One region of the Intestinimonas massiliensis (ex Afouda et al. 2020) genome, then DNA from elsewhere that is predicted to be linked to it. Evidence: riboswitches for the same ligand, from Rfam matches in the RefSeq annotation. Region 1 holds a riboswitch; the other holds the start of a gene.
What was found. Region 1 has a riboswitch for FMN ahead of ribD (bifunctional diaminohydroxyphosphoribosylaminopyrimidine deaminase/5-amino-6-(5-phosphoribosylamino)uracil reductase RibD). Riboswitches for the same ligand answer to the same signal wherever they lie in the genome.
Positions count from the first base shown of each region.

Region 2: another riboswitch for FMN. It lies ahead of BN2154_RS07230 (ECF transporter S component); the one in region 1 lies ahead of ribD (bifunctional diaminohydroxyphosphoribosylaminopyrimidine deaminase/5-amino-6-(5-phosphoribosylamino)uracil reductase RibD).

Region 1 is NZ_LN869529.1:2,168,652-2,173,056, forward strand. It holds gene BN2154_RS14405 (sigma 54-interacting transcriptional regulator) at 1-1,412, opposite strand, end outside; FMN riboswitch at 1,715-1,829, shown strand; gene ribD (bifunctional diaminohydroxyphosphoribosylaminopyrimidine deaminase/5-amino-6-(5-phosphoribosylamino)uracil reductase RibD) at 1,981-3,087, shown strand; gene BN2154_RS14415 (riboflavin synthase) at 3,068-3,724, shown strand; gene BN2154_RS14420 (bifunctional 3,4-dihydroxy-2-butanone-4-phosphate synthase/GTP cyclohydrolase II) at 3,737-4,405, shown strand, end outside.
Region 2 is NZ_LN869529.1:677,986-682,390, forward strand. It holds gene dinB (DNA polymerase IV) at 1-132, opposite strand, end outside; gene BN2154_RS16440 (DUF2812 domain-containing protein) at 198-1,406, opposite strand; gene BN2154_RS07225 (PadR family transcriptional regulator) at 1,403-1,723, opposite strand; gene BN2154_RS07230 (ECF transporter S component) at 1,855-2,433, opposite strand; FMN riboswitch at 2,549-2,688, opposite strand; gene BN2154_RS07235 (SLOG family protein) at 2,839-3,351, shown strand; gene BN2154_RS07240 (BlaI/MecI/CopY family transcriptional regulator) at 3,482-3,862, shown strand; gene BN2154_RS07245 (M23/M56 family metallopeptidase) at 3,859-4,405, shown strand, end outside.

The DNA.
Region 1 (4,405 bases):
CTGTACTTTTGGTTGTACTTCTCGATAAAGTGGACGGCCAGGGGGATGACATCGTCCCGCCGCTCCCGCAGGGGCGGCACCTCGATGTTGATCACGTTGAGCCGGTAATAGAGGTCCTGCCGGAATTTGCCCTCCTGGACCTGCTGCCAGAGGTCCCGGTTGGTGGCTGCAATGATGCGCACGTCCACATGAAGCGTCTTGGTGCCGCCGATCCGGGTGACCTCTCCCTCCTGGATGACCCGCAGCAGCTTGACCTGCAGGTCCAGGTCCAGCTCTCCGATCTCGTCCAGGAACAGGGTGCCCTCATTGGCCAGCTCAAAAAAGCCGGCTTTCCCCCGGCGGCGGGCGCCGGTAAAGGCCCCGTCCTCATACCCGAACAGCTCTGACTCAAACAGGGACGCGGGGATGGCCCCGCAGTTGATCTTGATGATGGGCTTGTCCCGGCGGTTACTGGAGCGGTGGACCTGGTTGACAATGACTTCCTTGCCGGTGCCCGACTCTCCGGTGATGAGCAGCGTGGAATCTACCTGGGAGATGGTCTTGATGGTGTCCATGATATGCTGCATTTCCTTGCTGTGGACCACGAAATCCGCACCGGGGGCATTCCGGCTCTGGATGAAGGTCAGCTCCCGTATGTAGCCCTCCGCCACCATGCGCTGGTGCTCCAGACGGCTTTGCAGGTCGTTTAGCTCGGTGATGTCCCGAATGTTTACCACCACGGAGGTGAAGCTGCCGCAGATGTCGAAGGCGGGGGTACCGGTGGCAATGAGCCGTTTCCCCTTCTGCTCCAGGACCACGGTGGCGGTCTCCCTGGTCTCCAGGACCTTGAGGGCCGCCGAATCCAGGTACAGGCCCTCGGCGATGAGCTCCGTGACGTTCCGGCCAATGACCTCCCGCCGGAGGACTGAAAAAGCCCGCTCAAAAGCGGCGTTGACCCGGATAACGACGCCTTGGCTGTCGGTGACCAAAATGCCGTCGTGAGAGGACTCTACGAAGATGTTGATCTCCTGAAGCAGGCTGTTGGTCACGTCCAGCTCCTGCATGATGCAGTTGGAGTGCATGGATTCGTGCAGGATAAAAATGGTGCCCCGCCGGACCCCGTCGATCACCCACGGGTGGACGTTGCAGACCACCTGCCTCCCCTCCAGCTCGATGATGTAGCGGCCCTTCCCGCTGATGAGGTCCACCCGCTCTGCCATCGGCTCGGAAAAGGCCTCAAAACGGGTAAAATACGCGCGCTCCGGATCAATGCCCAGTCCATGGAAAAAATTCCGGGCGGCGCAGTTGCAGTGGATCAGTTGTCCATTGCCGTCAAACACAAGAATGCTGCAAAAAATGGTGTCAAGAATTGCCCGGTAGCCATCTTTGATCCCGTCAACACCTACGGTAAGATCCAATGCCTCCTCGTTCATGCCGTCCTCCCTCCTTGAATGACGCCTGTTGGTTGTAACACGTTCTGGGCGGCAAACTGTGGGCTGCCTCCAGACCGGATGTGCGCAGACTAATTTTATTATAGTAGGAGGACCTGGAAAATTCAAGAATCTTCGCCGAATGGAAAGAACTGCCGCATCCATCCACGTTCTGTAACCGCGTCTCTGCCGGGGCCGACCGCCTCAGCTCGCCCGGAAGGGCAACGGCCGCCCGTGGTCCTGAGCCGTCTCAAACCCGGGCTTGACAACCGGGACGTATGCGCCTATAATGCACTTAATTGAATCAGGATCTTCAGGGCGGGGCGCAGTTCCCCACCGGTGGTATAGCCCACGAGCCGTAAGGCATGATTCGGTGAAATTCCGAAGCCGACCGTACAGTCGGGATGAAAGAAGATCGTGTACCGCAGGAGTTATCACGCCTGTGCGCATGGATTTGCTCTGGAATGGCTGCATTCCGGAGTTTTTTCTTTCCATGGGCGGGGTGTTTCCGTGGTCCCGTCGTGCCTTGAACCATCCGTTCAAGGCATTTTTTGTTGCTTGGAGGCGGACCATGAAGGACAGCGACTATATGCGTCTGGCCCTGGAGCTGGCACAGCGGGGCCAGGGCTGGACGTCCCCCAACCCGATGGTGGGCGCCGTCATCGTCAAGGAGGGCCGGATCATCGGCCGGGGCTGGCATGCCCGGTGCGGTGCCCTCCACGCCGAGCGCCACGCCCTGCAAAACTGCGCGGAATCCCCCCAGGGGGCGGTTCTGTACGTGACGCTGGAGCCCTGCTGCCATCACGGCCGGCAGCCCCCCTGCACCGAGGCGATCCTGGCGTCCGGGATCGCCCGGGTGGTGGCCGGCTCCGGCGACCCCAATCCCCTGGTGGCGGGCAAGGGACTGGAGCTCCTGCGGAAAAACGGCGTGGCGGTGGAGACCGGCGTGCTGGAGGCCGAGTGCCAGGCCCTGAACCAGGTGTTTTTCCACTTTATTCGGACCCGGCGGCCCTATGTGGTCATGAAATATGCCATGACCCTGGACGGAAAAATCGCCACCCGCACCGGGGCCTCCCAGTGGATCACTGGGGAGGCCGCCCGGCGGCGGGTCCATCAGGACCGGCACCGCTGCACCGCCATTCTGGCGGGGGTGGGTACCGTGCTGGCGGACGATCCCCTGCTCACCTGCCGGATGGAGGGAGGCAAAAATCCCCTGCGGGTGATTTGCGATACGCGGCTGCGCGCCCCCCTGACCAGCCGGATCGTTCAAACGGCCCGGGCCGTTCCCACCATCCTGGCCACCGCCTGCGGGGACGCGGCCCGGCGCGCCCCTTACGAGGCCGCCGGATGCCGGGTCTGGGTCCTCCCCGCCCGGGACGGCCATGTGGACCTGGACGTCCTGATGGAGCGGCTGGGCGCCGCGGACATCGACAGCGTGCTGCTGGAGGGCGGCGGTACGCTGAACTGGTCGGCGCTGGAGGCTGGAATCGTCCAGAAGGTCCAGGCGTACATCGCCCCCAAGCTCTTCGGCGGGGCGGAGGCCCCGTCTCCGGTGATGGGGCGGGGCGCAGCCCTCCCCGCCCAGGCCGTACGGCTGAAAAACACCGTCGTTACCCCCGTCGGGGAAGATTTTTTATGGGAAAGCGAGGTGGACGGCCCTGTTTACGGGAATCGTTGAGGAGATGGGCGTAATCCGCGCCATCCGGCGGGGGGCCCGCTCGGCGGTGCTCTCCATCGGCGCGGCGGCGGTGCTCTCCGACCTGAAGCTGGGGGACAGCGTGGCGGTGAACGGCGTCTGCCTGACCGCCTCCGGTCTGGATGACACAGGCTTCACCGCCGACGTCATGCACGAGACCCTGGACCGCTCCTCCCTGGGGAGCCTGACCGTCGGCAGCCGGGTGAACCTGGAGCGGGCCATGGCGGCGGGGGGCCGCTTCGGGGGGCACATCGTCTCCGGTCATATCGACGGCACCGGCCGCCTGGCCGCCCTCCGACGGGACGACAACGCCGTGTGGTACACGGTGGAGGCCGCCCCTTCCCTGCTGCGGTACGTGGTAGAGAAGGGCTCCATCACCATGGACGGCGTCAGTCTGACGGTGGCCCGGGTGGAGGCGGACCGCTTCTCCGTCTCCCTCATCCCCCACACCGCCGCCGTCACCGTGCTGGGGCGCAAGCGCCCCGGCGACGTGGTCAATCTGGAGACGGATGTGATCGGCAAATATGTGGAAAAGCTGCTGCTACCCCGGCCGAAGGCCGAAACGGACCCGCCTGCCGGCGGCATCACCCTGGACTTTTTAGCCCGAAATGGATTCTAAGGAGGAACCGTCATGTTTCCGTACAACACCATTGAAGAGGCCCTGGAGGAGCTCCGGCAGGGGCGTCTGATCCTGGTCACCGACGACCCGGACCGGGAGAATGAGGGGGACCTCATCTGCGCCGCCCAGTTCGCCACCACGGAGAACGTCAACTTCATGGCCACCCACGCCAAGGGGCTCATCTGCATGCCCATGTCGGCGGCGTACATCCAGAAGCTGCAGTTTCCCCAGATGGTCTCCCACAACACCGACAACCACGAAACCGCCTTTACTGTCTCCATCGACCACGTCTCCACCACCACCGGCATCTCCGCCGCCGAGCGGTCGGTCACCGCCCTGAAGTGCGTGGAGGAGGACGCCCGGCCGGAGGATTTCCGCCGCCCCGGCCACATGTTCCCTCTGCTGGCCAAGCCTCACGGCGTGCTGGAGCGCAGCGGCCACACCGAGGCCACGGTGGACCTGTGCCGGCTGGCAGGGCTGAAGGAGTGCGGGCTGTGCTGCGAGATCATGCGGGAGGACGGCACCATGATGCGCGCCTCCGAGCTGCAGCAGAAGGCAGCGGAGTGGGGGCTGAAGTTCATCACCATCCGGGATCTGCAGAGCTATCGCAAGCGCCACGAGAAGCTGGTGGAGCAGGTGGCCGTCACCCGGCTTCCCACCAAGTACGGCGACTTTACCGCC
Region 2 (4,405 bases), 1.5 Mb from region 1:
CAGGATGATGCCGTGGCGGCTCTCCGGATCGCCGCACACCGCCACCGGCGCCGACCGGAGTTCGGGCCGCTCCAGCAGCTCCACCGAGGCGTAAAAGCTGTTCAGATCGCAGTGTAAGATCGTGCGCTCCACATCGGTCACCTCCTGCCTGCCAGTATACGACGGCAGCCTCAAAATGTCAAACGAATGTTCGATATTTATGGGCCGGGTTCCCACGCCAAAAGCTGGGCGATTTGCTCCAAGTGCTCCGCTAGATCCTGGGTCCCATTGTAGTCCAGATAGATCACACGGTCCCCGGCGCAGGCGAAAAGCTGCTGCCCGCCGTAGTCTGTGTCGGTCACCAGCGCCAGCCGGTCGAAGCCGGGGGCGGTCAGCTCCTTTACCTGGTAGCGCTCCGGTTCATATTCGGTTTTCCAGGTGTGGTAGTCAAACAGGTCGTCCAGCAGGGGAGAGGCCAGGAAGGGAAGGGCCAGGTCGTACCAGTCCATGCGCAGGTGGCACGCATTCCCGGCGCCGGGTATGGTTCCGCGCTGCCTCACCTCATAGTGCTGGGAGAGGGGGTACCACTCATAGCGCACGTAGTTATCCCGGTCGGGGCCCTCATAGCCGGGATAGGAAAGGGGCTCTGGGAGGTAAGTCTCAACGCCCTCCAGCTCCGCCAGGGAGAGCAGCGGGGCGGGCCGGGCCAGACCGGCCAGCTCGGACGCCCACCGGCCCGCAGTGAAAAAGTAGACCCCGCTGGCGATGGAGGCGACGGCGCCCAGCGTCATCAGCAGGGTATAGAGCTGACGGATCAGGCCGGTCCGCTTCCAGCCCCGCCCGGTGGGGGCTGGGATGCCCTCGCTGAGCTGCCGCCGCAGACGGCGGATACCCAGGACCTGCCGGAGATAGTAGAGGAGGAACGCCAGGCAGAGCAGGGCGGCAAGGGGGGTGTAGAGAGAATTGCTCTCGACCAGCCGCTGGACCGGGCCGAAGGCGCTGTCCGCCGCCGCCCAGAGAAAGAGGGCCGCCATGACGAGCGCCGCCAGAACGCACACCAGCCCGGAGCGGGTCAGCCGCCTGCTCAGATGCTCCAGCGCGTAGCTCTGGGCCACCGGATCGGTGTGAAATTCCTCGGTCTCCGGGTCATCGGCCCAGTAGACGGCAAAGGCCTGGCCAAAGGGGCCGGCATAGTGCCACCCCCGCCCGGCGCTGTAGTCCACCTGCTCCCGGGCCAGCGAAGCCGGGACAGAGCCGCTGGGTTCGGCGTGGTAGCGGATGGGCATGGGCCTGCCCCGGCGGAACCGGGCAAAGCAGGAGCCCATTTCGGTGAAGAAAAGCCCTCTGGCGGCCATGTCCTCCAGCCAGCTCTCAATGCCGTGCATGTCCAGAAAGTCCACGGGGACCAGCTTGCGCACCAGCTTCATGTCTCATCATCCTCCTCGCTTTCCGCGTCGGCGATGCAGGCCCTGAGCCGCTCCAGTTCGTCGCCGTACAGGGCGCGGCCCTTGTCCGTCAGACGGTAAGTCCGTTTCCGACCCAGAACGTTGACCTCACGGATGAGCTGCTCCTCTTCAAATTTGGCCAGGATGGTGTAGAGGGTCCCGGGTCCCAGCCGGACCCGGCCGCAGGTTTTGCGCTCCACGAAGTCCGCAATCTCGGCGCCGCATAAATCCCGCTTCCGAAAGGACATGAGCACGTAGAACATCGTCTCGGTCAGCGCCTCCAGAGGTCTTTTGGACATCACATGTCCTCCTTATATCGAGCTTCGATATCGACTGTTGATATTATAAGCTTCCGGGATGGCGCTGTCAAGGCAAACAAAAAACGCCCCGACGGCCGTTGAGACGGTCGGGGCGTTTTCAGACTGAGGGATCAGATGTTTTCCGCCTCGGGCTTGGAGACGTCCTTTCTGGGCTCGCCGTGGACGATGTGGCGGGAAACGGCCTTGTAGACCACAAAGGTGATACAGGAATTGATGCCTGCCTTGAGCAGGTTAAAGGGGAGGATAACGGGCAGAAGCATGGCGTCTACCACTTCGGTGGGAGCACCCATGAACATGGGGGTGATAAAGTGGTTGGCGACCATCATCACAAGGCCCATGGTCAGCGTGCCGCAGCACAGGCCGACGACGGCGCCGGCACGGGTGTGCTTGAAGCGGTAAATGGTGGCGGAGACCAGTACCAGGGCGCTGGTGGCGATAACGTGCATGAGGAAACCATAGACGCCGTCGCCGCCCAGGAAGAAGGCCTGGATAAAGGAAGCGAGCACGGTGATGATGACGCCGGCTACCGGACCGTAGGCAAAGGCGCCGATCAAAATAGGCACGTCGGCGGGGTCATACTGGAGAAAGGCGGCGGAGGGGAACAGGGGGAAGTGGACCAGCGTGATGAGAACGGCGCCGATGGCGGTGAGCATGGCCAGTACCGTGAGCTGCTTGGTGCGGGGATTCATAAAGAGCACTCCTTTTCAGACGCAGGATTCCGCTGCGCCCCATGTAATGGAAAACACCTGAAAGGCATCAATGTCTTCCAGGTGTTAAAAACATGGGAAAGGTGCGCGTTTCTTAACACATCTTCTTCCATCCAGACTTCGCATCCAATGGGATGCGTCACTGTCGGTCCCGGAGTTCCACCGGGTCGGTCGTTCGGAGAACGAGTCGCGGACTTTACCGCCGATCGGGATTTTCACCCTGCCCTGAAGACATCTGTGATTCAGTTGTTTTCAACTTCTATTATACGCACAGCCCCCAAAAAAGCAAGTCTAAAATCAAAAAAGTTTACGCACAAATGTTCGATAAAACATTGACTTGCCCTTTTGGATATACTACAATAAGCAAAAAGAGAGAGGGAGAAGGTCATGGACAGAGCCACCACCTGCTGCTTTACCGGGCACCGGCCCAATAAGCTCCCTTGGGGCGAGGACGAGCGGGCCCCCCGCTGTCTGGCGCTGAAGGCCCGGCTGGCGGAGCTGCTGGAGGACTGCTACCGGCAGGGCTACCGCCACTTCATCTGCGGCATGGCCCAGGGGGCCGACATGTACTTTGGAGAAGCGGTGCTGGCCCTGCGGGAAAAGCACCCGGACGTAACGCTGGAGGCGGCCATCCCCTGCGAGGAGCAGGCTGCCCGCTGGAAGGAACGGGACCGCAACCGCTATTTCGGGCTGGTGGAGCGCTGTGATCTGGAGACCATGGTGCAGCACCGCTATACCAGCGGCTGTATGCAGCGGCGCAACCGTTATATGGTGGATCGCTCCTCGCTGGTCCTGGCCGTCTACGACGGGATGCTGGGGGGGACCATGTATACCCTGACCTATGCCATGCGGCAGGGCGTGCGGGTGGTGACCATGGACCTGGACGGAACGATTGGCTGACAGGGCGGGTATCCGGATGTTCCGGATGCCCGCACTTTTGCATTTGCAAAAATAACTTGACATTCTGCTTTTGCAGAGGTAAGATACGAGCACAGAGATTTCTGCAAATGCAAATATAGGAGGAACCCCAATGAGAGAGAGCAGACGGCTGCCGGAATCGGAGCTGGACATCATGCTGGTGGTGTGGAAGGAGGGGGGCGCGGCGACGGCCCCCGCCATCCTGGCGGGTCTTGAGCGGCCTCTGACGGCCAGCGCGCTGCACAGCTATCTGAAGCGGCTGGAGGAAAAGGGCTTTCTGACCTGCGTCAAAAGTGGAAAAGTAAATACCTATACGGCTTTGATCTCCCAGGCGGATTACCAGAGAAGCGAGGGGAGGAGCATCCTCCGCAAGCTCTACGGGGGTTCCCTGACCCGGTTTGCCGCCGCCCTCTATGACGAAGGCCCGGTGGACCAGCAGGAGATTGCCCAGCTCCAGGCCCTGCTGGAGGAGCTGAGGGGGGAAGCCCGGTGATCGGAGCCCTGTTTCAGCGGTTTGTTCTGCTGTCCCTGAGCGGTTCGATGGTGCTGCTGCCCCTGCTGCTTTTCGCCGGTCTCATCCAGCGGCGGTATCGGGCACAGAGCTGTGCGGTGCTGTGGCTGCTGCTGGCGGTGCGGCTGCTGCTGCCCGTCCGGGTGCCGCTGGAATTGCTGCGGCCCGCTGTGACTCTGCCCATGCCGGAGTATACCGCCATCATGCTGCCCCAGACACCGTCGGAGTCCGCACCTGCCGCTCCGGCGTCTGCCGCGCCGTCTGTGGGGGCCAAGCCCCCTGCGGCGGAAAAGGCCCCCACACGCTCCGCGGCGGAGCGGCTGGGGACCGTCTGGCTGCTGGGAGCCGCCGTCTTTCTGCTGGGGCAGGGGGCGGCCTGCCGCCTGACCCGCCGCCGCCTGATGCGAGGGGCGCGGGAGGACGCAGAGGACCAGGCGTGCGTGGAGCGACTCCGGCGAGAGCTGGGAGTCAAAGGGAACACGGCGGTCTGGCGAACCGCCTGGGCGGCCACGCCCCTGACGCTGG